DNA from 2 places in the Pseudoalteromonas sp. P1-13-1a genome. Region 1 is predicted to be linked to the other one. Evidence: riboswitches for the same ligand, from Rfam matches in the RefSeq annotation. Region 1 holds a riboswitch; the other holds the start of a gene.
What was found. A riboswitch is a leader RNA that binds a small molecule or an ion and turns the genes downstream of it on or off. The one in region 1 is predicted to bind lysine.

Region 1 (15,844 bases):
TGGTTTCCAACCAAACGAAACTGTACCTACAGAGCTGTTCATACCGTACAGTGCGTTATCGGCACCGGTTAAAACTGCGGGGCCGCTTAGCATTTGCGGTGCAATAGGTATTTCAGCAAAATAATGACCAGATTGCGGGTCAAGTAGGGTAGCACTGCCGACTCTAAAACCGGTATTTTCAAAAATTCCACCACGAATAGTTACATCAGCTTGCGCCTCAGCCATATTACGCGACTGTAAATCAACACGCGGGTCATACTCTAAATTAGAAATAGGCGAGTCAAATGTACCGACAGGCAGTTTATTCGCAGTAGGCGAAGCTTCAACCGTTATTTGCTCTATTGAAGACTCATCAGGTAGCGTATTAGCATCAACAAATGGGGTAACGCTGCATAATAGTGCAGGTAATATAATGTGTGGTGTGCGGCTCATGTGTTTCTCGTCGTTTTTTATTTGTAGCGGCGGTTACAATTAATTTCAAAGCATATATTTGAGCATGATAAAATAACTAAATGTAACAGCAGACATTTTGTGCGCGATTGTACATTAATTTGTTAATAACTGCATTTGATAACCATTCACACTTTTCTCATTAGGTAACATTTATAATGGATACTAAAGAACATAATACTATTTACTTTGCTGGTGGCTGCCTGTGGGGCGTACAAGAGTTTATGAAACACTTACCAGGCGTAATAAGTACTGAAGCAGGACGCGCTAATGGTACAAATAAAACGACAGGTGGCGACTACGATGGTTATGCAGAATGCGTAAAGGTAATTTTTGACCCAAACGCCGTTAGCCTAAATAAGCTGTTTGACTACTTTTTTGAAATTATTGACCCATACAGTATTAATAAACAAGGAGATGACGTAGGCCCTAAATACCGCACTGCTATTTACAGTAAACACCAAACCCATTTAGACGCAGCAAGCAATTATATAAATAAGCGCAGTGATGCAGAAAAAGTTGTAGTAAGCGTTGAGAAGCTTACCAATTACGTACCAAGCGATCCTGAGCATCAAGACCGTTTAACCAACCACCCAGATGACTATTGCCATATACCCTTTGAGTTATTGTATAAGTATAAATCGTAAATTTAACGCAGTGTCTATGTAGACGTGCAGCTTGCTGACGTGACGAGCGAAGCTCGTAATTACTTCAATCTAAAGTCCCAAAACAAACAGCCATAAAAAAGCTCACATACTGTGAGCTTTTTAAAACTTACTTAACGCTAATTTTAACTTACTGCTGCTTTTGCGGCGGGAAGTTGCTTAAAATATTAGCGACTGTTTCTTTAATTGACGCTTCGCGTTGCTCAGGCGATTGCTTTTTCTTTAAACGGCCTTCTTTAGCACCGCGCCAAACTAGTTGGTTTGATTCACGGTCAATAATATCAATCACTAACGTACCCACTTCGTATTCGCGGGCGCTAATATCGCGTTGAAAGCCCGTACCCCAGTACCCCCAACGTGCGCCGTAGCCTACGTTAAAGCTGTCTACTTCGAGCTCTTTATCTACCGATGCATGGTAGTTAACTAATACGTCAGCTTGTGCGGCGTCAACTAGGGTCATACCTAATGTTTGGCTAAGTTCTTTATTAACAGCGGTACGTACGCGTTTTTCCATTAAACCGTTAATTTGGTAGTTTGTGGTGTCTTTGGTTAGGCTCGCGTTTTCTACCCAAGCAAATGTTTTAAAATTACTAAAGTTGGCTGATTTGTCGTAATCCCAGTCTGGGGTTTGCGTACAGGCTGTAAGTAATGCCAGCGCTGCAACAATAAGTATATTTTTCATTACCTTTGCTCCAATAAAATGCGTTAATTTAAAATAACACACATCGTTTAAATGTGTATTAGTTTAACGTCCTATATTTTAGTTTAGTTGGTTTGCCTTAACGGCCAATTAACTGTGTTCAACTTCTATCCAGTCTTTTTCGTCTACCCAGTTTTGGGCGCCATCCTTTACTGAACGAATAGGTACAATGTAATCACAGCTTACCTGTGGCTTAACTGAGGCAAATATAGGCACAAAGCCAAAGCTCAATGCCGTTTCTATGATTGCTTTTTGGTTTTGCGGGTCGATATCGGCCGCTTCATCTATATAAATAGGTATACGGTAAAGGTTTTGTTCCTGATCGCTTAATAAGTAACGAATAAACAACATGCCACATAATAACTTAATGGTGATACGTGTCCCGTTTGAACCGGCTGAATCGATTTTTTCAAAGTGTTCGGTTTCACCTGCGCGGTTTACCACTTCAAAACGAATGTCGAACAAATCAGTTAATGTAAGGCCAGCTTTGTCTGAGGCAAGTTTTATTAGGTGATCTTTTGCTTCGTTTACTGCGCTTTCGCTGTAAGGTTCTTGGCTTAATAAATCAAGGGTGTCGCCTTGCTCAAACTGATGCGACGTGCTGATAATGGTATCAATACTATCAACCAGCATCTTGCGCGGTATTACGTTAATTTTAAACGCTTGCAGGTTAGAAATACGGTGCTGGCTTATCCCTTTATTAAAGCTGTTCATTTCGCGACGAAGGCGATCTAAATCTTCACGCAAGCCTTTAATGGTTGCGGCTACTTCGGTTAGGGCTACGCGACCTTGGCGCTCAACGGCATCGCGTTCGTTATCAAGGTTATGAAATGCACTAATCAACTTTTGGTATTTAGTAAATTCGTCGTTTTCGTTATCGAACTTAGTAATACCCGCGTTATATACATGCAAATAGGTATTACGTACGTTTATGTCAAAGTTGCGCAGCTCTTGGCAGTCTTTATTAAAGTGATGTACTAGGTCGCTTAAGTTATCAAAATCGACTGTTATATCAATCATATATGGGGTCACTTTCCCGCTGTATAAATCAAGCGTGTGGTCAATTCGCTCGCTTTTAACTTGGCGAAGGCGCTCGGTTTGGCGATTAATTTGCTCTTGCTTAGATTTAATTAACGAACGTCTGTCTGCAATTGAGCCACTATTTTTTTGAATATCTTGCAGGTAGTCGTCAACTTGTTCGCGCTCTGCTAATAATTGCTCTTTTAGCATGGCTTGCGCTTCTACCGACTGCTGCATTACCTCAAATTGCTCTAAGCGTTTAAGTGCGCTCTCTGCGCTCAATAGCTCATCATAAAGTGCATCTTTTTCTTTTTGTTTCTCTGCCACGTTAGCGGCTACTTCGCGCTGTTGTTTAAACTCTTTTAAGGAGCGTTCAAGCGCGTCTAATTGAGCGCTAAGCTGGGCTTTGTTTTCTCCGCTTTGCATTTGTACAGGCGAGAGTTTTTTAAGCTTAATGCTTGCCCCTGGAAGGGTTAGCACACCGCCTTTAACGTTTTCACTTAATAGCGATAAAAATTCCCCAAAGGCGTCTTCGTCATCAATGGTTATATCGCCCTGGCTGGTGGTTGCGAACGAGAGTAGGTCGGGATTTAAAATGCGCGATATTTCTTCTACTTCTTTGAGTGATAAGTCTTCGCGCATACGAGTAAACAAATTAAACTCAAGGTTTTTAAGCTGTAGTTTTAAACTTTTTATTTGTTTTTGGGTTTCGCTAATGCGGTAATCAAGCGTATGTAGGCTTTGCCCTTGTGCGCTGGTAATAGAGTGCGAAAGCGACTCGTAATCTTGCTTTAGTTGCGCAAGGTTTGCTTTAAGGGTGGCTTTATTTACCAGTTCAAACTCGCTTTTAAGGGCGCTGTAATCTAAAAACCATTGCTCAATTTGGGTTTGTTTGCGCTCTATATCACGAGATTGCTGCACGTATAAGCTTTGCTTTTGTTCAAACTCGTGTTTTTCGTGCTCTATGTCTTCAAGGGCAATGGCGAGTTCGCTTAGTTGCTCTTCTTGGTAGGTGTCAAAGTCTATTAGTGCTTGGTCAATTTTAGGTGCGTAGGCTGCTAACTTACCTTTAAGCACGGTTTGGTTTTCAAGCATTGATTCAAGCGCACTTATTGGCTCTTGCATTGATTCAAGCGCTTTTAATTCGCGTTTAGCGCGGTTTACTTTATCAAACGAGCGACGCCATACTTCATAAAAGTCCACTTTAGAGTTTGACATATGGCGCTCAAACACACGTAACATAAAGCGTTTAACATCGCTTGCGCCTAATTTGTGTAAGTTAAGAATACGCCTAAATATTTCTTTATAAATGGCGGAGTCTTGCACGTTATTAAGCGGGATCATTTTTAAATTAATGTCGCCGTCAAAGGGCGTTGCGCCACCGGTAAGTAGGGCGTTTAGCTCTTGTGCTTTTAGCTCTATTGGGTTGTAACCTTGCGTTTTTAAATGATTAAACAGCTTGGTAAACTTAATTATGGTATTACCTTGCGTGTACTGCGCTAAATCAAGTGTGCCTTGATAACAAAAGTACTGATGCGCATAACCAGCTATTTTACCAAGGCCTGCGACCCCAATTACGACCGAGCCATGAGGGAGGTTGGCTTCGAGTAAAATGTACGATTGATCCGATGAAAAATAAAATTTACGGGTTTCATCTAAATCATGGCCGTCCCATTCGGTTAGGCGCAAATCGTTTATTAGCGGAAATTGCAGGGCGTTAATAACCGAGCTTTTACCGGTATTGTTTGGCGCACAAATAGAGCTGCTTTTATCAAGTGGGATCACACACTTTGCATAACCTGCGGTATTAAGTAGGGCGAGTTTACTTAGTCCGTATAAGTTTTTCATTGCTCGTCCTCCGTAATGTAGGTTTCTTCGTTTACTTCCATCAGTGCATCAATGTAACGGTAAATAGGCGCTTGTAGCATAAAGCCGCCTTCTACTTCGCGGGCAAGGCCTAAACGTACCATGCGCAGGTAAACGTCTTTTCGTAAATCTGAGCCCGAAAAGATCTCAAGCTGATCAAACAAATGTTTGTTAATTTGCACTAAGGTTTGCATCAGTTCTAAATCGTTTACTTCATCAAATAGGGCGCGCATTGGGTCTTTACCTGTATTGGCAAAGTGCTCAATTAAAATGTAAATAGTTAGCGCAATAGCACGGGAGATTTTACCCATATTCGGTGTACTTTCGTCGCTGGCAAAATAGTAAAAGCCACGGCTGTCGTGTTTTAAATCGTGGCCCAGGGCGCTAAATAAGGCACTGTAAGATTCTATGTGTTGGTCAAGCTCTTGCCACATTACGTTGTCTTGTTCGCAAATATGATAACCCGCGCCTAATTTTTTATTAATGGCTTGCAGGTGTGTTAGCTCGTCTAGGTTTATATGTGTCATGTGTTACTCGTCTGCCTGTGTATCTGGCTGAGGCGCTGAATTAAATGGGTATAACGAAAAATGCTGGCCGGCAATTTTTATGCGCGCTTTTTCATCGCTTTGGCTAATGTGAATTTCACTGTCGCTGACTAATTTTTGATATAAAAATAGCATTTCGTCGGCCTCTAACTCGGGGTAGCTTTCGTCTAAAAATTGCAGCAATGGCTGAGGCTTTTTGCGTTTTTTATTAAAGCGTTTTGCAAAGGTTTTTTTAACATCGTGGTAATCAGGAATGTTAGGCGTTACAAATGCCGGTACGTCTTGTTGCTCTGGAAGCTGGTATTCTTCGTGTTCAAATTCTACCAAGCTTGCCATGTAGGCTACTATATGGCGCTGTTGCCCAAGCGAGTAACGTTGGGCATCACTGACAAAGTTTGGTTGCACCGCGCTTAGCATGTTGTCTACGCCATTTTTACGTACCAGGCCAAGCACTTTTGCCGCTTGACGGGTAATTAAGTTATTACGGCGCAGCTCTTCGCGCAGTGGCATAAGCATATCGGCACTTTTACGTAAGCTTTCTCGGCCAATCAAATGCATTTCGAGTATACGGGTGCGTAATTGCTCAAGCATGCGTTTGTCACTGTACGCTTTACCTGAGCGTTCAATGTGCTCTATTTGCTTACTTATTTGCTGCTCAATACGGGTAAAGCAAGCATGAAAGTCGCCTCTAATATCGACCATTTCAAGCATGGGCTCTATGTATTCGTCAAAGGCCTCTATTACGGCTTTGTATCGCTTTTGCAAAGATTGCACAGCATGATCAGATTTAGCCTGCTCAACTATATTTAATATGGCGTTTTCGTTGTGTGCGTAAAGCTTCATTATTTTACGCACCCGATCATCCATAATGCGGCTAAAACGGCGTAAATCGTCAAAGTCTTCCATTTCGCCTGCGTTATCTAGTCGGTTTCCTAGGCGGGCTAAATCATCAACCAAAACGCTAATTTCTTGTGCTAAACCTAGGTGTTCTTCTTGTAATAAAAAGGTCGCAAAATCGGCAATGGCACGGTTAATTTCAAGCTGAGAAGATTTAGCCAATGGAATGAGTATATCTTGATTGAGCAAACGATTTGTTTCTTTGTATATGCGCTCGTTTGTCCACGTAGGCTGTTTTTGTTTAATAGCGTTTTGTACGTCTTTTAGGCTAAAGTCGGCCATTTTAAAACGTTTAAATAATAGCTCTAAAACACCCCAATGTTCGCTAAGGGTATTTAGCAGCTTTTTAGCTGGGATCATAAGAGGTTACAACATCCTAGTATTTTATTATTGAGTTCTTAAAGTTGACTCATTATTACGTATTCTACCAGTAAATAGTATTCGTTTTTAAGACCATTTAATAATAGTTTTTGCATGAGGGCGGTGCTAAAATTCGCACCGAAATTGGGCACGCACAAAGGAGTGATTTTTGTGTGTTCTTTAAAACTATATCAAAGGTTATTTAACTACCATGGTCCCCTCGATAATTTTAACCCTAATAGCGATTGCCTTCTTACTGATCGTTATAGAAGATATAATTCACGTAAATAAAGCTAAAACAACGCTATTTTTTGGCACGCTTTGTTGGATTATACTTTTTGTTAACCCTCTTCATGGGCAAAGTCCCACCGAAATTCAGCACCTTTTAAACGAAAACATACTAGAAATAGCCTCACTTTGGTTGTTTTTAATGGCCGCCATGACCTTTGTTGCGTATTTAAATTCTAAAGGGTTTATAGAAAACATAGTGCATCGGGTAATGCCTAAAAGCATTAGCGAGCGACAACTTATGTTTTTAGTGGGCGGGTTTGCTTTTTTGTTTTCGTCTATTTCTGACAACGTAACCGCTACCCTTATATCACTTGCTGTGGTTATGTCGTTACAGCTTGAAGCTAAAAAGCTGATTAAATACGCCACACTTATTGTGTTTGGGGTTAACTCTGGCGGTGTATCGTTAATAACCGGTGATGTAACCACCTTAATGATATTTTTAGATGGCAAAGTGTCTATTGCCAACTTATTACTGCTTATAGCGCCTGCGTTTATAAGTGTGATGCTACTCGCGCTTTTGCTCTCTATTGGTATGAAAGGGAAAATAGAGTTCCAAGGCTCGCAAAAAAAACGCATAGAAAAAACTGACATTACTATTGCCATTATATTTTTATCAACCGTGGTAAGTACGTTAACACTTAGCGTAATTTACAGCGTACCGCCGCTACTTACATTTTTATTTGGTTTGTCGGTTATGTTTTTAGTGGCGCAATTTTTAATGCGCAAAAAAGATATAAACAAAGACATAATAGACTTTGTGCGCGACATAGAATACGACACGCTACTGTTTTTCGTTGGGGTTTTATTATTGGTAGGGGCATTAAAAGAGATTGGCATTTTAAGTAAATTTACCGATTTATACGCAATAATGTCACCTGAGTACGCTAACTACTTAATGGGCATATTATCAGCTGGGGTTGATAATGTACCGCTTACCGCTGCGCTATTAAAAGCAGATATAGTAATGAGCCAACAGCATTGGTTGTCGTTTACCTATGCAACAGGGGTAGGTGGGTCAATGCTAATAATTGGTTCAGCAGCGGGTATAATTGCAATGAGCAAACTTAAAGCACTTACTTTTACTAGTTATTTTAAATTATCACTGCAATTATTAATTTGTTATACCGTAGGTTATACAGGCGCTTATTTTATGGGTAGCTTTGTTTAATTTTACTATAAATGCTTGACACCTAGACGTCTAAACGATAACTTTCAAAGCCCCGCTAATTAGCGGGGCTTTGTTTTATTTAGCCAATGGTTAATAAAGCATTCAGAAGAGGTGCGATACTTAGGTATTTAATGGTAGGTGACGAACGCCCATAACCATTAAAGAGGGAAGTACTCGCCGAGGAAAACAAAGTTACGTCGACAATGTTTTTCGGTTTATGGGGCTGAATCCCCAAAACTGTCACCAACTTAGGTGGAGAGCTTCTGGCAGCGGACACATCAAATATATTCCTTTGCCAAGTTCTTCTTGTTTTTCAGCGGTCTGGATACCGCGAAAGGAGACGAAATGACTACCCAATCAGTGCCACAAACAGTATCAGGCGCAAAATCAGATTACATCGTTGCCAAATTTGGCGGAACCAGTGTTGCAAACTTTGAAGCGATGAGTCGTTGCAGCGAAATTATTGTTGAAGATAAAAGCGTACGTATTGTTGTTGTGAGCGCCAGTGCTGGCGTAACTAACCACTTAGTTGCATTGTGCAAACCCGACCTTAGTAAAGAACAACGCCAAGAGCACATTGATGGCGTATTGGCTATTCAGCAGGCTATTTTAGATGAGTTGTCGCTTGATGCCGATTTAGCCGTAGGCTTTAACGAAACATTAAAAGCATTCCAAACACTAGCCCTTGAAACACTTACTACAGATCAACAACACGATGAATTACTTAGCTTTGGTGAGCGCTTGTCGTCTTACTTATTTGCGCAAGTGCTGCGTTTAAAAGGCTTAAATGCTGACCGTTTTGATGTACGAAAAGTACTGAAAACCGACAGCCAGTTTGGTAAAGCAACACCTAATGTTAAAGCCACAGCGCAAGCGGCTAAAGAAGTATTAATTCCGCTACTAGATGAGCAAGTAATTGTGACTCAAGGTTTTGTGGGCAGCGATGAGTTTGGCCAAACAACCACGCTTGGCCGTGGTGGCTCAGATTACAGCGCAGCATTACTTGCAGAGGCAATTAACGCTAAAAGCGTACATATTTGGACCGACGTAGTGGGTATATTTAGCACCGACCCTCGTTTGTGTGCAAAAGCAACACCAATTGCCCGTTTAAGCTTTGACGAAGCCGCAGAAATGGCTACATTTGGCGCAAAAGTGTTGCACCCAGCTACTATTTTACCAGCCAGCCGCAGCCACATTAATGTATTTGTCGGCTCAAGCCGTGAGCCAGAGCGCGGTGGCACGTGGATTGAGCGCGAAAAATCTCAGCAGCCGGGTATACGCGCTGTAACGCAACGTAAAAATCAAATATTGCTTACTCTTAAAAGCCCTGAAATGCTATTAGCAAGTGGCTTTTTAGCCCGTGTATTTACCATTTTAAGTGAGTTTAATATATCGGTAGATTTAGTGACAACTTCAGAAATAAGCGTAGCCATTACCCTCGATAACGCGCCCAATGCCTCGCGCCCCGAGCTTGAGCAAGCGTGTTTAGATAAGCTTGCTGAATTTTGCCATGTATCGGTTGAAAATAACTTAACGTTAGTGGCGCTTATAGGCTCTGAAATACAGCTACGCCAGCACGAAATGAATTTAATGAATGTTCTAAAAGAGTTTAATATTCGTTTAATTTGCCACGGTGCAAGTAAGCACAACCTTTGCTTTTTAGTAGAGCAGGGCGAATCTGATACTGTAGTACAAGCAATACATAGCCGCTTATTAGAAAGCGCTGCCTAAGCTTATAAAGCCAAGTCATTAAGTATCTAAGTTATTAAGCACATAGCACCGCCAGTCGGTGCTTTTTTTATATGCCACGCTTACATCAAATAGCGCATTGCCACACGCTATATTGTTGCTCGCTGCTACAAGGTTTTGCTGTGAGAACTCACTAAATACATTTGGGCTAAGCAATTGCGCTATAGGGCGGTTAGTTGCTTTAGCGAGCGCCTCTTTTAAAGTCCAAATTCTAAAGAATGTGTACGCTTGATCCACAATAGCAGTAGGTGCGGTAATTAAGTCAATTTCAGCTTTATTGTAAAAATGTTTAGCGAGCTTTTCGAATGGGCGTTTTAAGCTTATTTTTTCAATATCAAACCCAAACTCTGTATTAGTAACATTAAGAGCTACACCCACTAAGCCATGTGAGTGCGAAATACACGTATTAATAACGCTGCGGTTTACATGGAGCTGCAGTTTTGAGCACTCTTCATTAAAGTGGGTGCTCATTTTATTAAGCGGTACGTGCGCGTATTGGGGCTGAGTATGCTTTGCGAGTTGCTTTAGTAATAAGCGCGATGCAAGGTACTCTTGCTTTGCTTGCATACGTTTACGGCGATTTATAACGCTTAGTTCAAATGGGCTTAGGTACTGGCTTAAATCAAGGTGTTCTACATTAAGTGTGTTGGCATTAAACACTAAAATAGTATTGTTGCTACGGGGTAAATCGCTATAAAAAGAGGGAGCAATACTTAGGGTGTTTTTAAAAAAATGGTTAGTCATACACGCTTAAATTAAGAGAGTGCTGTAATAATGAGCGGTTAACAGCACTTATTTATGCCAACAGCAATTTTATTACTCAGTTGGCATTAAATATGGTTTAATTCACAATAATCAAAGAATAACAGAATTTGTAGATGTATGGCACAAGTGCGTGATGGATTTCAAAGCCGTTTTGGTTTTGTTTTAGCCGCTGCAGGCGCAGCAGTGGGTTTAGGTAATATATGGGGTTTTCCTACGCAAGCGGCCAACCATGGTGGCGGTGCATTTTTATTGGTTTACTTTGTTGTTATATTTTTACTTGCGCTACCTGCGCTTTATACCGAGCTTTATTTAGGGCACCAAGCACAAGCAAACCCAGTAAAAGCATTAGGGAATGCGTGGCAAAATACCAACAAAAAAGTTGGGGCTGCGGCGGGGTATATAGGCCTTGCAGGCGCTGTGGTTATGCTTAGCTTTTATTCTATTGTAGCCGGGTGGATGCTTTCATACGCTATTGAACCCATAACGTCATTTTTAGGCTTTGATGGCGTAAGCGAGTTTTTACATAGCGACTCGGTACTGCGCAATTTTATATTTACCCCGCTTATGCTTATTTTAACCGCCAGCATTATTTTAAAAGGGGTTAAATCGGGTATTGAAACCTGGTCGCGCCGCTTAATGCCGTTACTATTAGTTTTATTGGTTGGTTTAATTGTTTATATAGCCAGCCTTGAGGGGGCAAGCGAAGGCTTTGCCGCGTATTTAATACCTGATTTTAGCCAAGTGCTCGACCCTAATTTAATTATTGCAGCTATGGGGCAGGCGTTTTTCTCGCTCTCATTAGGTGTAGGTTGTATGATGATTTACGGCTCGTACTTACAGCCCAATGCTAACCTGCCAAAACTAACCGCAAGCGTTGCACTGCTTGATACCAGCGTGGCATTTTTAGCAGGCTTACTTATTGTGCCAGCAATTTACGTTGCACAACACAATGGGGTTGAGGTGTTTAGTGGCGGTAAACTAATTGGCGAAGGGCAGCTTATATTTGCTATTTTGCCAGAGCTATTTAGCACGATGGGTGAAATAGGTTTACTAATAGGCTTGTTGTTTTTTGTACTAATGTCGATTGCCTCGGTTACATCAACTATTTCAACCACCGAAATACCCGTTGCCTTTTTAGTCGAAAACCACAGCGTAGATCGTACTAAAGCCACGTGGGCTGTCAGTTTAATTGTGCTTGTATGCGCAAGTGCCATTATATTAAATTTTGAGTGGTTATTTGGTTTAGTTATTATGTTGTTTACCCAATACCAATTACCGCTTATGGGCTTGTTTTACTTTGTTACCGCAGGATGGATGTGGCAGCGTGGTAATAAATTGCGCCAAGCAACCACAGGGGCGCATTATTGGTTTGCACAGTATATTCGCTTTGTGTGCCCAATATTAATGACCCTTGTTTTTGCAAACGTTGCGTTTGGTTAATTATCATCAGGCCATAAAGTAACTGATAAGTAAAATAAAAAAGCGAAGTAAGTTTAAAGCTTACTTCGCTTTTTTGTGCCTACTAATTAAAGGTAAATAATTTATAAAACCTCATTAGTGAGCTGCTTACCTTGGTTTATTTCCTGCGCATTTTGTAAGGTGGTATTAGCAATTTCGGTAAGTGCTTCTTGGGTAAAAAAGCCTTGATGGCCAGTAACTAATACATTTTTAAAGCTCACTAAGCGCGAGAATATATCGTCTTGGTTTATTTCATCGCTATGGTTTTTAAAAAACAGCTCAGACTCCTGCTCGTATACGTCAAGCCCTAAATACCCAAGCTTTTTAGTTTTAAGCGCGTTTATACAGGCTTTGCTATTAAGTAGCGCGCCACGCGAGGTATTAATAAGCATAACGCCGGGTTTCATTTTATTAAACGCGTCATCGTTTATTAAGTGGTGTGTGTGCTCGTTCAATGGGCAGTGCAGTGAAATTATATCGCTTTGCGTAAGCAGCGAATCTAAATCGGTAATAGTGTAATCGTCAGGTGTTGCATAAGGGTCGCACACTAAAATATGCGCGCCAAAGCCATTTAATATTTTACAAAGTGCAAGGCCAATTTTACCACAGCCTATAATTCCAACTGTTTTGCCATGTAAGTTAAAACCTAATAAACCGTTTAAATCAAAGTTGTCTTCGCGTACGCGGTTATAGGCTTTATGTGTTTTACGACTAAGGGTAAGCATAAGTGCCACACAGTGCTCAGCTACGGCTTCTGGGCTGTACGCGGGTACTCGTAATACCTTAATGTTGTGTGCTTTAGCGGCAACTAAATCAACATTATTAAACCCCGCACAGCGAAGTAAAATAGTGCCCACACCAAGCTCTGCCAATTGCTCTATTACGACTGCATTAACCGTGTCGTTTACAAATACACACACCGCATCAAACCCTTTAGCAAGCAGTGCTGTTTGCTCGTTAAGCGCTTGCTCAAAGTAACAAACCTCTATTTGAGGGTGTTTACTAAAACTGCGCTCAAAAAATGGCTGCTCGTATTTTTGCGTACTAAAAAAAGCAATGTTCATGTTATTTACTCCAAAGCCGAGCTGTTATAGCAATCCGCATAATCAAGTGATCTATTTTGAGGATGGAAGAACGTGTTGATAGCAAGGCAAAAAATTCGCTATTTAGTTGTTCTCGGCAATTGCTCCTGCATTGCTCTACCTTCTGCATTCAAGCAGTCGTAAATGAGAGTTTTATAACGCAGATAGCAACACGTTTAGCCCCAAAAATAATTAAGTATTATTGTGGTTGGTACTATACATAACCTTAAACTAGTTTAATAAAGCATGCTTGAGTAACCACCGGTTTATTGATTTAGAATAATTAAGCACCTTTTAATGCATTAAAGTTGGGTATTATTTTAGCGTTATTTAAATTATTAGCGCTCACCGCGCTAGGTAAGTTTGCCTCAATGACCTGTTTTAGTGTTTCGGGCTTGGTACGTGGAGCGTAACGTGCAACCAGCTGCCCATCACAATTAATTAAAAATTTAGTAAAGTTCCACTTTACGGCGCGGTTTTGTGAAATACCACGTGTGTGCGACTTTAAATAATTAAAAAGCGGGTGCGCTTCAGGGCCGTTGACCATCACTTTTCCAAATACCTCAAACGAGACGTTAAATTGCGCTTGGTAAAAGTCTTTAATGGCTAAATTATCAAGCGGTTCATTTTGACCAAATTGATTGCACGGAAACGCCAATATTGTAAATCCGCTTTTTTTGTATTCTTGATAAAGTTTTTCAAGAGCACTTAACTGCATAGAAAAGTTACACTTACTGGCTGTATTTACAATAAGTATGGTTTTACCTTTTAATTGGCTAAGGGGGAAACTTTCACTGTTATAAAGTGGTGCGTTAAATTGATAAATGCTATCCATAGGTTACCTACTTAATTTCCAGTTTATGGAAATTTTATAAAGACTTTCATTCGCTTTTTCACCATCCGATTGACATAATCGGAGCCTAGTTTCTAAGTTATCAGGAAAATAAGGCACTTTTATGTCAATCAATGTTGCATTTATAGGTTTAGGGGTAATGGGTTACCCAATGGCAGGGCATTTAGCAAAATCTGGTTTTAATGTGTGTGTATATAACCGTACTACAGCTAAGGCTCAAACGTGGACAGAACAATACACAGGTTGCTTTGCGCCCACTCCACGTGAAGCGGTAAGTGAAGCCGATATAGTGTTTATGTGTGTTGGGAACGATAACGATTTACGCTCTGTAGTATATGGCGACGACGGTGTTTTAGCCGGCATGTTACCACACACGGTATTAGTTGATCATACAACAACCTCAGCTGAAGTAGCGCGTGAAGTAGCAGCAAAAGCAGCTTTGCAAAATATCGATTTTATAGACGCACCCGTATCAGGCGGGCAAGCTGGTGCTGAAAACGGCGTGCTTACAGTTATGGCAGGCGGAAACGAAGCTGTTTTTACTAAAGTGCAACCCGTAATGGCAGCCTATAGCCGTTTTAGCCAGTTATTAGGCGATGTGGGCGCAGGGCAGTTATGTAAAATGGTTAATCAAATTTGTATTGCCGGCGTAGTGCAAGGCCTATCAGAAGGCCTACATTTTGCCAAGCAAGCAGGCCTTGATGGTGAAAAAGTAATTGAAACCATTTCAAAAGGGGCTGCGGGGTCGTGGCAAATGGAAAACCGCTACAAAACAATGTGGGCAGGAGAGTACGAGTTTGGTTTTGCGGTAGATTGGATGCGTAAAGATTTAGGCATCGCGCTTGATGAAGCTAAAAACAACGGTGCGACGTTACCGATGACTGCAACGGTTGATCAGTACTACGCTGATGTACAAGCACTTGGTGGCGGCCGATACGATACATCAAGCTTACTTGCACGAATAGAAGCGCTGCATAAAAAATAACGTTTCACATTTTAAAGATTAAAAGCTGCGCTTTTCACGTGAGCAAGCTCTACGCCTACCACCAAGGTGTAGGTATGGGTTTTACTTGTAGACGCCAAGCTTGCTTGCGTGACGGGCAAAGCCCGTAAAGTGATTAATTCACAAAGAGGGTAAGAGGCGCTGCGCTTTGAGAGGAAGAGATTTATTAAAAACGATTAGTGGCTTATGTCTTCTCATTTGCTCCTCATTTGTTTCTCTTTGTGGATTATTTCTTAATTTAAAAAGCTGCGCTTTTCACGTGAGCAAGCTCTACGCCTACCACCAAGGTGTAGGTATGGGTTTTACTTTTAGACGCCAAGCTTGCTTGCGTGACGGGCAAAGCCCGTAAAGTGATTTATTCACAAAGAGGGTAAGAGACGCTGCGCTTTCAGAGGAATTGTTAAAGCTAAAAAGATTATTGCTTTTATGTCTTCTCATTCGCCTCTCTTTGTGCAGAATTTTTGGCTTTTCTATAGTAATGAAGTTATATAAAACAAAAAACGCGATACTTTATTGCTAAAGCATCGCGTTTTAAAAGTGCTCTACACAAATTTAAATTACATGCTTTGTGCGTAATTATATAAAGCCTTTAAAATGGTCAGGTTCTTTTCGCTGTCGTCGTGCTCATGCGCCAAGTTTTCAAGAGTGATCATAAAATCTTGTGCACTTATTGAGGGTTGATCTTCCCCGTGCATTAGCTTGTTTTGGCAATACTGACGCCATTGGTCAAGTTCTTGTTGGTTTAGTGTTTCTGGCCAGTTTCGTGCGCGGTATCTAAACAGTAATGTATTGAACTTTTTATCTTCAAAATCTAAATTTAAACTAGCCAGCTCCTCTGGTTTAGCATCACGTATAATCGCAAATTTAGCTTTGTCGGCATGGCTGGTAAAGCCATCGTAAAGTAAGTAATCAACGTTAGTGGTCGCGCTGTAATCGCCTTGCTCGTTAAACACTTCAGTGACTTTATCGCGA
Region 2 (15,844 bases), on a different contig from region 1:
TTTAATTTTTGCCAGTGCGGTGATTAATTCATCCCACTCAAGTGTTGCATCGTTTGGTGTGTAAGGAATACCTAAACCGCCGCCTAAGTCTAAAATTTTCAGGTTTACATTTAGGTTACTGGCAAGGTCTGTAAGCGGTGCAATCATTTGCGACCACAGCTCGCTTAGCTTTTGCGTGCTAAGCATATTGCCCCACTGGAAAATATGCAGGCCATCAAAGCTTAGGGCTGGGTAATCGCCAGTATTGAGTGCTTGCCATTCATCGCAGCCAAGCCCAAACGGAGTTAGGCTGTCACCCCCTAGTGGATTTTTTTCACCTTCAGGCCAGCGTAGTTGCACACGCAATAAAACTTGCAGCTGCGTATTTTGCAGCTGCGCTTGTTGGTTTAACCAATGTACTTGATTGAGGCTTTCGGCAACAAATATACGTACGCCGCGCTCAATAAAGTGTTTAATTTGTTTAGGGCTCTTTGCAGGCCCTGTGTTGAGCACGCGCTGCGAACTAATACCTTGTGCAAGGACTTGTTCAAGCTCACCTTTACTTGCTACGTCAAAGTTAAATCCGGCGTTGTCTAGGCATTGAATAACCTTAGAGAGCGGGTTCGCTTTTACTGCATACCAAAGCTTTACATCGGTTTGCGCAACTAAACGCGCAAGGTGTGCGTTTAGTTTATCTAAGTCGTAAACGAAAAAAGGGGTATCAAGTTGCTGTGTAAGCGTATTAACAGCGTTTTTGATTGGCGTGCTCAAAAAGCTCATTATCGTAAAACCTCTTCTAGCAATAATGATGCATCGCTTTGCTCGTCGCGGTATTTAACAATTAACGCACACGACATGCTTAGGCCTTGCTCACGAGCCCATTCGTTAGACGCTGGGCGAGAGCCTGGTATTACAATTGCGTATTCTGGAATTGGCTCGCCTTTTTCAAGCTGGCGCTCGTTTACGCAGTCGTATACTGGAATGGTTGCTGATAAGCGCACACCTGGTGCAAGTACCGCGCCTTTTTTAACCACTACACCTTCTACTATCACGCAGCCTGCGCCAATAAACGCATCGTCTTCAACCACGACTGGGCTAGCACCGATTGGCTCTAACACACCACCAAGTTGAACAGCTGCACTTAAATGTACATTTTTACCCACTTGTGCACACGAGCCCACTAATGCGTGGCTATCAACCATAGTGCCTTCGTCGATGTATGCGCCAATATTTACGTACGCTGGTGGCATAATAATCGTGCCTTTAGCTACGTATGCACCACGGCGAACACTGGTGCCACCTGGTACCATACGCACGCCATCTTCAGTGCTAAATTCTTGTGGTGCAAGGTTATGCTTATCTACAAAGCCACCTGCAAACTCAGTGTTAGTGCCATTTTTAAAGGCTTCTAAAATGCCTTGTTTTACTTTTACGTTAGCTTCCCATTGACCGCTTTCGTTTTGTGATGCTGCGCGTACTGCGCCCGATTCTAAATTATTTAGTAGTTCTAACCAGCTCATTATAAAAACCTGTGTTTAATGCCAAGATAAAATGGTGTCGTTTGCAGTGGTAATGCAATCGGTTTGCGTTAACTCAAGATGCGTTAAAGGTGGACGCAACAGTGGGCTATTTAAACGCCCTTGCTGGTGCATTAGCACTTTAACGGGAATAGGGTTTGCTACAGCAAATAGGCTATTGATAGCCCGGGTCCACTGAGCAAATAAATTGGGGTGTTGACCGCTTAGGCTGCGCCTTACAAACTCGTGTGTTTGCAAGGGCCATGCATTGGCCGCAACCGAAACCAAGCCTTTTGCACCTGCTTGGGCAAAGTAGGGCATAAGTGCATCGTCGCCACTGTATAGCGCTAAATTAGGCGCGGCTTGACGGTATGCTTCAAATTGGGTGATGTTGCCACTGGCTTCTTTTAACGCCCACAAGTTTGGGTGCGCTTTTAAGTTTTCAATGGTTTCGATAGGAATGCTTACACCGCTGCGCCCAGGTACGTTGTACAACATACACGGATGCGCGCTTTCGCTTAATAAGCTTTCGTACCAATGTGTTTGACCTACAGCACCTGGTTTAGCATAAAGCGGCGAGCCTAGTAAGTAACTGTGAATAGGTAGCTGATTACAATAGCTAACCCATTCTTTTTGTTGGGCTAAATTGCTACCGCCTACAGCAACCATAAGCGGTACACTGGGCTTTAATTGGCACACGTGCTCAACAATGCCTTGCTGCTCTTTAAGCGTAAGGGCTAAGCCTTCACCTGTACTACCAAGCAGTAAAATACCGTTTTGTGCCGCTTCTTGTTCGCTAACAAGTGTTGTGAGCGTGTCGTAGTCAACATTACCTTGTTGATCAAACGGCGTAACAAGCGCTGTCCACAGTGCGTAGTCGTCTAAATTGAAGTTGTGAATCATCTCTTACGAACCTATAAGGTGTTCGAGATATTAAGGAGGCTGTATGATGTGAGCCGCATTAACGTCGTTCGAACAGTATTCGAAGAGCGAATGGGCTTAAAATAATAGGGCGCACGGCCTTATTATTTAAGACCAGAAGCTCTCCACCAAACTAATAAGCTGCTTTAAAACAGCTATTGGTGACAGTCGCTAGGATTCAACCTAGTCGCCCGAAGTAATTGCCTCGCAAAAGCGTTTACCTCTCGGCGGTATTCCCCTCACATATGCTCACTGGAGTTTGCGCTCCTAACATACGCTACCTGAATAACGCACCTCTTCTAGCCCTTTGTATTTTGTTTAACCGCAAAAGGTTTAACAAAATACAATTTAAATAGGGTAATTGCGGCGATTAAAACATTTTAGCCGTCTAGGTGTCAAGTTGCAGGATACAGATTAGTTCATCGAAAATGTGGGTGGTTACGTATTGGCTGCTTTTCTCGTAAACTAACCCTATGAGCAGTGATGAGGTATTTAATAAGTATGGAAAAATTTAGCGATATTTATAAGCGAGCTGTAGAGCGAAAAGGCTCTGAAAAAATGCTTAAGTTATTAATCGCAAAACCCTTATCTAAAAAAGCATTAAGCGCATTAAGTGACGACGATTGGCTTGAAGAATTTACCCGAAAAGTATTTCAAAGCGGGTTTTACTGGTCGGTAATAAACAGTAAATGGCCGGGTTTTAGAGAGGTTTTTTGGCAGTTTAGTGTTGATAAATTACTTATGATGCCGCCCGATATGCTTGAGCAAAAAGCAACGGATGAGCGCATTATTCGTAATTATAAAAAGGTAAAAACAATTCCTGAAAATGCCTACATGATCCACGAAATAGCTCAGCAACATGGCAGTTTTAGCAAGTTTGTAGCTAACTGGCCAAACGATGACATTATTGGTTTATGGGCATATTTAAAAAAACACGGCGCACGTTTGGGTGGAAATACTGGCCCGTATGCCTTAAGAGCGCTTGGTAAAGATACTTTTTTACTTTCGCGAGATGTAGAAAGCTACCTAAGAGCGCACAAAATTATCGATGGCGGCCTGCAAACTAAAAAATCCCTCACTGCCGCACAGGCGTTTTTTAACGAGATGCAAAAGCAAAGTGGTTTGAGCCTGCAAGAACTTAGCTTAATTGTGGCTTACAGCGTGGGCGACAATCGCGTAGGCATAAGCCAACAAACAGAGGATTAACCATGAAACTAGTGCCAAGATACGCAGACATAGCAGATAACTTCGCAATAGAGGACAGTCCATCAAGCGTTGCAGCCGCGCAATTGCTTTTATGGAATGAAGCGTTAGCACAGCAGTTTAATATAGATGTTGAGCCTGCGCTGCGCGCTAGTACTTTTGCTGGTAACGAGCCACAACCGGTAAGTGCTGTAGCGCTTGGCTATTCTGGGCACCAGTTTGGGCACTTTTCGCCGCGCTTGGGTGATGGGCGAGCGCACTTACTGGGTGCTATCAGCGATGATAAAAGTCAGCTGTGGGATATTCAGCTAAAAGGCTCAGGGGCCACTCCTTTTTCAAGAGGAGGCGATGGACGATGTGCACTAGGTCCCGCTATTCGTGAGTATATTATGAGCGAAGCTATGCATGGGTTAGGAATTAAAACTACGCGGTGTTTGGCTGTTGTTGGCACAGGCGAAGCCGTTTATCGTAATCCACCGCAGCCAGGCGCAATTGTGACTCGCTTAGCAAGTAGTCATATTCGCGTTGGCTCGTTTCAGTATTTAGCAACCCAAGGTGATGTAGAGGGATTAAAAAAACTAGCTGATCTAGCCATTGAACGCCATTACCCAAGTATTCAATCAACAGGTGCACAGCGTTATTTAGACTTTTTAGCAGCCGTTATAAATAGTCAGCTAGCGCTGGTTATTAGCTGGATGCGAGTGGGGTTTATTCATGGCGTTATGAACACTGACAACACACTTGTAAGCGGCGAAACTATCGACTACGGCCCGTGCGCAATGATGAATACCTTTGATTTTGATACCGTGTTTAGCTCAATTGATAAGCAAGGTCGCTATGCCTATGGTAATCAGCCAAATATTGTAAGTTGGAACTGCGCGCGTTTAGCCGAGAGCCTAATACCGCTGATAGATGAAGATGACGAACAAGCTGTAAGTTTAATGACGCCGCTAATTAATCAGTTTTCTACGTTATTTAACGAGCAATATAATCAAATGTGGGCACAAAAATTAGGCTTAGCAGGTTATCACGAAGACGATGTGGAGCTTCTAAGTAAGTTATTATTGTTATTCCAAGAGCATAAGCTCGATTATACCAATACCTTTGATGCCCTTACCGAGTCACTAAATGGTGGCAAAGTGCCAGATGAATTAACGCAATGGGCCCAGTTATGGCAAAAAAGGTGTGATGAAAACAGCTACAACCTAATGAGAGCGGCCAACCCAAGGGTTATTCCACGTAATCACATCGTCGAAGAAATCCTTGCACAATATAATCAATACGGCGAGAGCGATCTGCTAAGCGACTTCTTAACGGTGATGAGTAAGCCCTACGATAAAACAGCTAATTTAGTCCGCTTTCAAGAGACAGGTAAAGATGACAAGAGCTATCAAACTTTTTGCGGTACTTAAGTATTGTAATTAATTGTAAGTTACTGATTATAAATAGTCATTTTTAAATTATTCGGTGTCCAATGATTGAGCAGTTATATACTCGGTGGTATTGTTCGCCTTCATAAAAGTAACTATTTGTAAATTACCTTAATTTATTTATTGTCGATTAGGTAAAAATTTTCACTTAACCTACAATTGATGGTTGTAGTGCCTGTAGATCGTTGAAAAAATTTATAATCTTTATTTTTCGTTAAGTATCGATTAACAAAAGCTCAGGTAGTGTGTACAAAACTGGTTGAGCTAGCATTGATTAGCTACAATTTTCTAAGTTGTTAAAATGGGAAGAAAACAATGAAATTAAAATCACTTACAATTGCAATTGCGTTAGCTGCAACTAGCGCATCTACATTCGCTGCCGATAAAGAAGAAGGCCTTTACCTTGGCGTTTTCGGTGACTACTATGATGCGTCATGGAAAAACATGCGCGCACAAACTGGCCTTGACGTAAACGAGTCAACTGGTTGGGGTGTAGAAGCAGGTTACCGTTTCAGCGATTACTGGAGCGCACGCCTTGAGTATGCAGATATGGACTTTAACGCGTTCGATAAAGCTGCGGGCAATCGTAATAATATCGACGGCGAGCGTTACGGTATTGATGCACTTTACCACCTTGACGGCGGTCCTTTCTACGGTCTATTCGGTATTAAAGAAATGGACGTAGTAGATGACAACACATTCTTAAACGCAGGTGTTGGTTACCAACACTTTATTACTGATGGCTTTTTCGTAAACGCTGAAACTGCGGTATACCAAGGTCTTGATAAAGGTTACACAGATGTAGGCGCTAAAATTGGTATTAACTACTTATTTGGCCAAAACTCTATGCCTGCACAGCCGGTAGAACCAGCACCTACAGCAGTAGTAGAAGTACCTGTAGAACCTAAAGACAGCGATAACGATAACATCTTAGACAAAGATGATAAGTGTCCTAATACGCCAATGACAGACGCTGTTGATGGCGATGGCTGTACTTTATACGAAGACCGTGAAGTAACAACTAGCTTATTAGTTACTTTCCCACATGATTCTGCACAAGTTGGTCAACGTTACTTTGACGACATCGCATCAGTATCTGAGTTCTTAAAAGAGCACGAAGATACAACTGTACTACTTGAAGGTCATGCTTCAGCGGTAGGTAATGCAAACTACAACAAGATCCTTTCTAAAAAGCGTGCTGAAGATGTAGCACAAGAGCTAATTAAAGATGGTATTGCTGAAGATCGTATTACAACTGTTGGTCTAGGTGAAGAACGTCTTAAAAATACAGCTAACACGAAAGAAGCTCACGCTGAAAACCGTCGTGTAGAAGCACATGTAAAATCTATTGAACGTGTAAAAGTTAAGCGTTAATAGTTACTTACTTTATTTTAAAAACCCAGCCTAGTGCTGGGTTTTTTTATGCCTTTAAAACAGCAAATGCAATATTAACCAGATTAAACAAGAATGATTATTACTTAACAAACATTCACGAAAATAGAATTTGCGCTCACCACTATTCATAATATTTATAGTCGGTATAATCAGTTGCTTAGCTGGATGGATTTTCATCTATACATAAAAGCTTTATAATCCCGCGTTAGAATACTATAAGTATTGGGTTACTTTTTTTGCGCATGAGGCGCTACCGAATACTTTCACGTCACCAAGAGGGCAATATTGTGCTACAAGAATATCGTAAACACGTAGAAGAACGTGCCGCGTTAGGTATCGTACCAGCGCCATTAGATGCTCAGCAAACGGCTGATCTTATTGAACTAATTAAAAACCCACCAGCGGGCGAAGAAGAGTTCATCTTAGATTTACTCGTCAACCGTGTACCACCAGGTGTTGATGATGCAGCATACATCAAAGCAGGCTTTTTAGCGGCAGTTGCTAAAGGCGAAGCACAATCTCCATTAGTATCTAAAGATAAAGCAGCAGAATTATTAGGTACAATGCTAGGTGGTTACAACATCGCCCCAATGATTGAGCTACTTGATGACGAAACACTTGCGCCTATCGCTGTAAAAGGTCTATCAAACACATTATTAATGTTTGATGCATTTTACGACGTAGAAGAAAAAGCAAAAGCAGGTAATGAGCACGCTAAAAAGATTATCCAATCTTGGGCAGATGCAGAGTGGTTTACTAACAAGCCAGCCGTTGCTGAAAAAATCTCTGTTACAGTATTTAAAGTAACGGGTGAAACAAATACAGATGATTTATCACCTGCACCAGATGCATGGTCACGTCCAGATATTCCGCTTCATGCTTTAGCTATGCTGAAAAATGAGCGCGACGGTATTAACCCTGAAAAACCAGGTGAAGTTGGTCCAATTTCACAGTTAGAAGAGTTAAAAGCGAAAGGTTTACCGCTTGCATACGTAGGTGACGTTGTAGGTACGGGTTCTTCTCGTAAATCGGCAACCAACTCTGTGCTTTGGTTTATGGGCGATGACATCCCATACGTACCTAATAAGCGCGTGGGTGGTGTATGTTTAGGTAACAAAATTGCGCCTATCTTCTTCAACACAATGGAAGATTCGGGTGCGTTACCAATTGAGTTAAATGTTGATGAGTTCAACATGGGTGATCAAATTGATATTTACCCATACGAAGGTGTAGTTAAGCGTCACGGTACTGATGACGTTATCTCTACTTTTGAACTTAAATCAGACGTTATTTTAGATGAAGTACGTGCCGGCGGCCGTATTCCTCTAATCATTGGTCGCGGTCTAACAGACAAAGCACGTACATCTTTAGGTTTAGGTGCGACTGACGTATTTAAAGTACCAGCAGTAACAGAAGTGTCTGATAAAGGCTTTACACTAGCACAAAAAATGGTTGGTAAAGCATGTAACGTAGCAGGTATTCGCCCTGGCCAATACTGTGAGCCAAAAATGACCACTGTAGGTTCGCAAGATACTACAGGTCCTATGACACGTGATGAGCTTAAAGACTTAGCATGTTTAGGTTTCTCTGCAGATTTAACAATGCAGTCATTCTGTCATACCTCTGCTTACCCTAAACCAATTGACGTAAACACTCACCATACGCTTCCTGATTTCATCATGAACCGTGGCGGTGTTTCACTTCGCCCTGGCGACGGTGTAATTCACTCTTGGTTAAACCGTATGTTATTACCAGATACTGTAGGTACCGGTGGTGACTCACATACACGTTTCCCATTAGGTATTTCGTTCCCAGCGGGTTCAGGCGCAGTAGCGTTCGCAGCAGCAACAGGTGTTATGCCACTTGACATGCCTGAGTCTATTTTGGTTCGCTTTAAAGGTGAAATGCAGCCAGGTATCACTTTACGTGACCTAGTACACGCAATCCCTTACTACGGTATTAAGCAAGGCTTATTAACAGTAGAGAAAAAAGGTAAAATCAACGAATTCTCTGGTCGCGTACTAGAAATTGAAGGTGTTGAGCACTTAACTGTTGAGCAAGCGTTTGAATTATCAGATGCATCAGCAGAGCGTTCAGCTGCAGGTTGTACTGTTAAGCTTTCTAAAGAGTCTATCAGCGAATACCTTGAGTCTAACATTGTTATGCTTAAGTGGATGATCTCTGAAGGTTACGGCGATGTACGTACAATCGAACGTCGTATTAATGCAATGCAAGAATGGTTAGCAAACCCAGAACTTATGGAAGCTGACGCTGATGCAGAGTACAAGCACGTTGTAGAAATCGATCTAGCAGAAATTAAAGAGCCAATCCTATGTGCTCCAAACGACCCTGATGATGCGCGTTTACTTTCTGATGTTACTGGCGAGAAAATCGACGAAGTATTCATCGGTTCTTGTATGACTAACATTGGTCACTTCCGTGCTGCGGGTAAATTACTAGATGGCTTTACTGGTCGTATCCCAACTCAGCTTTGGGTAGCTCCACCAACGAAGATGGATAAAGACCAACTCACTGACGAAGGTTACTACGGTATCTTTGGTCGTGTTGGTGCGCGTATCGAAACGCCAGGGTGTTCACTGTGTATGGGTAACCAAGCACGTGTTGCTGATAAAGCAACGGTTGTTTCTACCTCAACACGTAACTTCCCTAACCGTCTAGGTACAGGCGCAAATGTATTCTTAGCATCAGCCGAACTTGCTGCTGTTGCGGCAATCTTAGGTAAATTACCTACACCTGCTGAGTACCAAGAATACGCAGAGAAAATCAATGCAACGGCTGCAGATACATACCGTTACTTGAACTTCCACCGTATGCCTCAGTACACTAAAAAAGCAGACAACGTAATTATTCAGCAAGCTGTATAATTTAAATCTGTTTTAAAAAACCCGCTTAGGCGGGTTTTTTATTGGTTAAAATAAAATTGAATATTTCATGCTGTAATGAGTTTTAATTGAATTAAATATAACCATTACCCACTTTTTATATAAATAATAAAGCAAACATTCCTTTCTATATGCATTAAAATCTCTTTTAATATTCTCATTATTTTAAGCGAGATTTTATGACTGCATTAAACAACCAGAATTTACTGCAACTACGTTTTATTAACCAAGCAAATATTGATTTGGTTAAGCCTTCTTTTGATAACCTACCTGCGAATCCATATGCAGATGGTGAATTTCGTAAGCGTCGTTACTCGGTAATTAAATTTCAAAATGGTGAGCTAAAACTACAAGCTGCCAAAGCATTTGTTCAAGACGATTCTATCAATACCTTTCAGGGTAATGTTGAGCGTACTTATGAAAACTTAGAGCAAAGCTTACTTGAGTCAGAAGGTATGAAAAGCATTGTAAGTGAGTTTTGTGAGCTTACCGGCATTGATGAAGGCCGTGATATTGAAATACATCAATTTAGAATGCTTGCTATTGATAGCGATACGCCAGCGGCACCTGAAGGTGTGCATCAAGATGGCTTTGACCATGTTTGTGTGTGTGGTGTTTCTCACGAAAACTTAGAAGGCGGTGAGCTGTTAGTATACGAACACAAGCAAGCCGAACCGTGTTTTAAAATGGAAATTAAAGACGGCATGTTTGCACTAATAAACGACCGTCAAGTTTGGCACAATGCAACGCCAATGAACAAAGTAGATGCAAGCAAGCCAGGTTACCTGGATTGTTTTGTACTTACCTCTTAAGGAGTGCTCATGAACATAGCGCAATTACGTGAGCAGTTTCCTGCATTAATACAAACTGTTGATGGTAAATCGCCAATATTTTTAGATGGTCCAGGTGGCTCTCAAGTACCTCAGTCTGTTCTAAATGCAATGACTGCTTATTTAGGGCATTACAACTCAAACTTAGGCGGTGCGTTTTTTTCAAGTGATAAAACCGTTGAGTTAATGGCCAATGCGCGCCAAGCAGCGGCCGACTTACTGAATGCGCCAAGTGCACAAAATATAGTGTTTGGCCCTAACATGACCAGCCTTACCTTTAGCTTTAGTCGCGCTATTTCACGCGATTGGCAAGCCGGTGATGAGATTATTGTGACTAACGCTGATCACTTCTCAAATGTATCGTCTTGGCAGCAAGCAGCGCAAGATAAAGGCGTTAAAGTTCAAACAGCTTTAATTAACGAGACTGATTGCAGCTTAGATATGGCGCAGTTTGCAAGCTTATTAAACAGCAATACTAAACTGGTTGCGGTAACTTACGCTTCAAATACCACAGGTTCTATTAACGATATAAAACGTATTATAGAGCTTGCTCATGCTGTAGGCGCATTAGTGTACGTTGATGCCGTGCATTATGCACCGCATGAGCTTGTTGACGTGCAGGCCCTAGGTTGCGACTTCTTGGCCTGTTCAGCGTATAAGTTTTTTGGCCCTCACTTAGGTATGGTGTACGGTAAAACACAGCATCTTGAAGGTTTTACGCCTTACAAAGTAGAACCAGCTAAAGATGTAGCACCAGGCAGATGGGAAACAGGCACGCAAAGCTTTGAAGCGTTAGCTGGTTTTATTGCCGCTGTTGATTACATTGCTGCAATTAGCGAACTTGACGACAGCCACACACGCCGTGAAAAGTTAACTGCGGCGTTTGCTAAAACAAAGCAGCACGAAATGGCGCTGAGTGAGTACTTTTTAACGCGTTTAGTAAATTACCCGCGTATTAAGCTATTTGGCATTGATGACCTTGAGCGCTTAAACGAACGTACGCCTACATTTGCTTTAACCTTTGAAGGGTTAGAGCCGCGTGAGGTGTCTGAGTTTTTAGGCAAACAGCATATTTGTGTGTGGGATGGTAACTTTTATGCACAAGGCTTATGTCAGCAATTAGGCGTGCTTGATAAAGGCGGTGTAGTGCGCATTGGTTGTATGCATTATAACACTACCGAAGAGCTAGATAAGTTATTTGATTTATTTGATGAGTTATTGGGCTAAAGCCTTATCCAGCAAGTATTTTAAAAGCCATAAGTAAAAACCTTATGGCTTTTTTATTGGTTGATCACTTAGGAGCTAGCTCTTAGGTGTACCGTATATGTACTCTGCACGATTAAATAGCACCCATGACGTTAATATATATTTATCGTTCGAAACCGGCTTATTACCTCGATGGGTGTGCGTAAAGTAGCCAGGGGCAATGACCATAGTGCCTTTTTTAGGCGCAATTTTACGTTTTTGATAATAAAACTCTGTTTCGCCACCTTCCTCTACATCGTTTAAATAAAACATAAATAATAATACACGGTGCAGCGCTTCATTATGTTGTAGCTGTGGATACACTTCACTATGCCAGTAAGGGTAGCCGCCTTTATTTATTTCGTACTTTTGCGCCTGAATGTTCCCAAGTCTAAATATTTGCTGTACCAGAACAGAGAGTTGGGGTTTGCCCACTTCGTCAAAGTTATCCTGTGTTAAATCCACCACATCCCCCGTTTTTGGGTGGTAAACTTTTAAGCCAAATGCGCCAATTAACATAAAAAAGTGGGCTTCTACATAGTTAAAAACATGCTGTGCAGTGGTTTGCTGAATATGCTTTAATTGTTGTGCGTATTCTGGGTAAGCGTTTAGTTGTAGGTCGTGGCTGTCTTTCTTTTTTAAGTCCACACCACCAGAAGTTACACCTTGTTTTACATGCGGGCTGTTAGAAAATGTGGTAATAAAATTATCGCAAAAATCATCGCTTAACGCGTTATCAATAACGTGGATAAAGTCCGTCATGATTTACCTTTTTATTTAGTTATTATTTGGATTTTTATGTTTATTGAAAAAGTGATGCCGCGCTTTAGCGAAACAGATGCACTCGGACATATTAACAATACCGTACTACCAGTATGGTTTGAAGCCGCACGTGTCCCTATTTTTAAATTTTTTACTCCCGATCTAAACCCACACGACTGGAAACTGATCATCGCTAAAATAGAAGCATCGTTTGTAGGGGAGTTATTTTATGGTCACGAAGTCACTGTCAAAACCTCTGTAGAGCATATAGGAAATAGCTCTTTTACCATTAAGCAAGAGGCGTGGCAGCAAGGTAAATGCTGTGTTGTGGGTAAAACGGTATTAGTGCGTTATAACTTTAAAAACAAAGCTAAGCAAAATTTAAGTGAGGCAGAAGTCGCAGCACTTAACGAGCACCTAATTTAACTAGGTGTATGTACTCCACGCAACGAGGAGCGGTTATGTAAACCACAAGCGACAGCTGTAAATTTTTATAGCTGTTTTTTTAACGTAATTTGATTGAGTTACGCTCCTTACTTATATACTATTTATATTATATATTGTTGCACCGCTATAACAGGTACTGTTGAGCAGGTAGTTTATGGAGAATGAATGTGGCATCTACAACTGGCAATAAACCGTTAGAGGTGATAACGCTTCGCGATGGTAAAAGCTTAACTGCAGAAATATTGCCATTTGGCGCTATTATCAAAAGCATAAAGTTTAATAACCAAGAGATGACGCTCGCAGTGAGCGACCCACAGTATTATTTAGAAAACCCATTTTATTTAGGTGCAACAGTCGGGCGCTACGCAAATCGTATTGAAAACGCACATTTTGTATTATCAGGCACAGAGTACCAACTTAAAGCAAATAATGGCCCAAATAGCTTACATGGCGGCGAAAAAGGCTTTAATAAAGTACTGTGGCAAGTCACTAAACAAAACAGTAATGAAGTGGAGCTTTATTATTGCTCGGCAGATGGTGAAGAAGGCTTTCCTGGTCAATTACACGTTTGGCAAACCATAACCGCTTGTAACGGTGAGCTTATACTTTCTTATAAAGCCAAAACCGATAAAGAAACCCTCGTTAACTTTACCAACCATTGCTATTTTAATCTTGAAGGCAGCGAGAGCATTAACGATCACCTGCTGCAAATAAATACCGCAACCTATTTACCTATCGATAGTAACAGTATACCGCTTGCCCATCATGAAGATGGTTCGGGCAGTTGTTTTGATTTTACCAACCCTAAGCGCATTGGCGATGCACTGTGTGCACACCATGCGCAACTTAATGCCGGCAGTGGCTTTGATCATTGCTATATTTTTAGTGATGACAGTCGCTTAAAAACTATGGCTATATTAACCTCGCCACACACGGGTGTTAATTTAACCCTTAAAAGTACCCAACCTGGTATGCAGCTTTATACAGCAAATTTTGTAGGCTCCCCGTTTAAAGCCCGCCAGGCCGTATGCTTAGAGGCACAAAACTGGCCTAATGCAGCAAACAGAAGCGATTTCCCAAAAGCTAATTTATTGCCGGATGAAGAATATTCTCAGCAAATAATTTTTTCATTTACACAATAACGTACTAATTCCACTGTTAAATTAAAGAAAATAAAAAGAAAAATACACGTAACAAAAAGATAGCCATAATTAAGGAAAAGGTTGCACTTTTGCTCAATTTAAAGTATTTATATTATAAATAGTATTTGAAGCTATACACACCGCACAACAACAAAATGACTACACACAATCAGGAGTTTTTAAAAAATGATAATTAACAATAAGTTATCGTTCAACAAGAAAACCGCACTCAGTATTGCTATTACAGGCATATTGGCAAGCGGTAACGTTGCAGCTCAAGGCGCTGAAGGCGACACACCGACAGTAGATAAAGATGTTGAGGTTATCGCAGTAACGGGTATTCGCAGCAGCTTACGTTCATCAATGTTAGATAAAAAAGCATCTAATGTTGTAACCGATGGGATTAAAGCAGAAGATCTTGGTAAATTTCCTGATTTAAACGTCGCAGAGTCTTTGCAACGTATCACAGGTGTAGCCATTGACCGTAGTGGTGGTGAAGGGCAAGCAGTAACCATTCGTGGTTTTGGTCCACAATTTAATACGGTCCTTGTAAATGGTCGTCAAATTGCAACAGACAGCGCGGGTCGTGAATTTAACTTTGATGTATTAGCAGCAGATCAAATCACCGGTGCAGATATTTATAAAAGTAACAGTGCAACGCTTCAAGAAGGTGGCATTGGGGGGACGGTTAACGTAACCACAGCCCGTCCATTCGATTTTGGTGGCTTACACGTAATTGGTTCAGTAAAAGGTATGTACGAAAGCCTTTCTGAAGAAGTATCTCCATCGGCTTCATTTTTAGTAAGTAATACGTTTAACGACGACAAGCTTGGTGTGCTTTTTGCCATCACTAACCAACAACGTAAGCTGCAAAACAACCAAATTTTAACGGCGGGTTGGCGTGGTGGACAAACAATTTCAAACCCACAAGATGGCGTGTTATACGACAATGCATACATCCCACGTAACTGGGACCAAGTTGTAGATGAGCAAGACCGCGAACGTACCAATGCAAGCTTAGTATTACAATATGCACCGTCTGATGATATTACTATTACCGTAGATGGTTTAATTTCAAAATTTGAAGTGGACTCATCAGTGCGCGATTTAGCGTCTTGGTTTGAACCAGACCGCGTCGGTAGCGCAACAATCGACCCAGAAACGGGCACCTTACTTACCTTTACGCAAGAAGTAGGTTTAGGTAACGCCAGTGGCAACCCAGCAACCGACTTTGTATCGCACACACGTAACTCGCGTGATGTAACTAACAAAGCGTTTGGCGTTAACGTTGACTGGCAAGTAAACGAGTCATTAAAAGCAAAATTTGACGTGTCTCGCTCAACAGCTGAAAACGACCGTGCAGGTAACGACCGCTTTAACGTAGTGGGTATTATTAACAGCTACAGCTTTGATGGCACCGGTAGCGTTCCTACCGTACAGCATGATGGCTTTGAAAATGGCTCGCTGCCAGATGCAAGCCTTGCGCGTCTTCACTACAACGAAATTGGTAACCAGTTTACTGATGAAGATGAAATTACCGAAATTAAAGCCGATTTTGAGTACGTACCAGATAAAGGCCCAGTTGATCGCATTAACTTTGGTGCATATCGTCAAGAACGTGAAAAATCAAGCTTCCAAATTTTTGGTAGCCAATGTCAATTTTGTGGTTACGGCACTGAAGCACCACTTGATGAAATTGATTTTGAAGCGTATTCAGCAAGTAACTACTTCCCAGGTTTGATCGATACATTTTATAGCTACGACGGCGACAAAATGCTTGATTACCTAGCTGATCAGGGTTTCCCTGTTGAGCCAACACTACAAAATAACCGTTACACAATTAACGAAGATATCACTAGCCTTTACATGGACTTTACCATTGGTTTTGACCTAGCTGATATGCCAGTAACAGTTAACATGGGTGCACGTTACTCAGAAACAGATATTGAAGTAGCTGCTGTACAAAGTTTTATCAGTGATGTTATTCCTACCTCTGATGCCACTTTATTCCAAAATGTATTTGGCCCGGCAACAGACATTAAAGAAGGGACAAGTTACTCAAACTTACTT

Region 2: it holds a riboswitch for lysine, as region 1 does, so the genes downstream of both, dapA (4-hydroxy-tetrahydrodipicolinate synthase) here and lysC (lysine-sensitive aspartokinase 3) in region 1, are expected to answer to the same signal.

What each region holds. Positions count from the first base shown of each region.
Region 1 is NZ_LKDV01000012.1:23,929-39,772, reverse strand. It holds gene AN391_RS09510 (TonB-dependent siderophore receptor) at 1-432, opposite strand, end outside; gene AN391_RS09505 (peptide-methionine (S)-S-oxide reductase) at 609-1,097, shown strand; gene AN391_RS09500 (DUF4136 domain-containing protein) at 1,246-1,797, opposite strand; gene AN391_RS09495 (hypothetical protein) at 1,906-4,683, opposite strand; gene AN391_RS09490 (condensin complex protein MksE) at 4,680-5,228, opposite strand; gene AN391_RS09485 (hypothetical protein) at 5,232-6,503, opposite strand; gene nhaD (sodium:proton antiporter NhaD) at 6,715-7,962, shown strand; lysine riboswitch at 8,061-8,233, shown strand; gene lysC (lysine-sensitive aspartokinase 3) at 8,308-9,693, shown strand; gene AN391_RS09470 (4'-phosphopantetheinyl transferase superfamily protein) at 9,712-10,455, opposite strand; gene AN391_RS09465 (sodium-dependent transporter) at 10,594-11,916, shown strand; gene AN391_RS09460 (2-hydroxyacid dehydrogenase) at 12,018-12,998, opposite strand; gene AN391_RS09455 (glutathione peroxidase) at 13,300-13,851, opposite strand; gene AN391_RS09450 (NAD(P)-dependent oxidoreductase) at 13,973-14,854, shown strand; gene sbcB (exodeoxyribonuclease I) at 15,430-15,844, opposite strand, start outside.
Region 2 is NZ_LKDV01000017.1:68,620-84,463, reverse strand. It holds gene AN391_RS12100 (PLP-dependent decarboxylase) at 1-759, opposite strand, end outside; gene AN391_RS12095 (2,3,4,5-tetrahydropyridine-2,6-dicarboxylate N-succinyltransferase) at 759-1,499, opposite strand; gene dapA (4-hydroxy-tetrahydrodipicolinate synthase) at 1,515-2,399, opposite strand; lysine riboswitch at 2,528-2,724, opposite strand; gene AN391_RS12085 (DNA-3-methyladenine glycosylase I) at 2,919-3,623, shown strand; gene AN391_RS12080 (YdiU family protein) at 3,626-5,032, shown strand; gene AN391_RS12075 (OmpA family protein) at 5,366-6,424, shown strand; gene acnB (bifunctional aconitate hydratase 2/2-methylisocitrate dehydratase) at 6,733-9,330, shown strand; gene AN391_RS12065 (2OG-Fe dioxygenase family protein) at 9,528-10,160, shown strand; gene AN391_RS12060 (cysteine desulfurase-like protein) at 10,170-11,405, shown strand; gene AN391_RS12055 (2OG-Fe(II) oxygenase) at 11,481-12,185, opposite strand; gene AN391_RS12050 (thioesterase family protein) at 12,222-12,611, shown strand; gene AN391_RS12045 (aldose epimerase family protein) at 12,800-13,774, shown strand; gene AN391_RS12040 (TonB-dependent receptor) at 13,961-15,844, shown strand, end outside.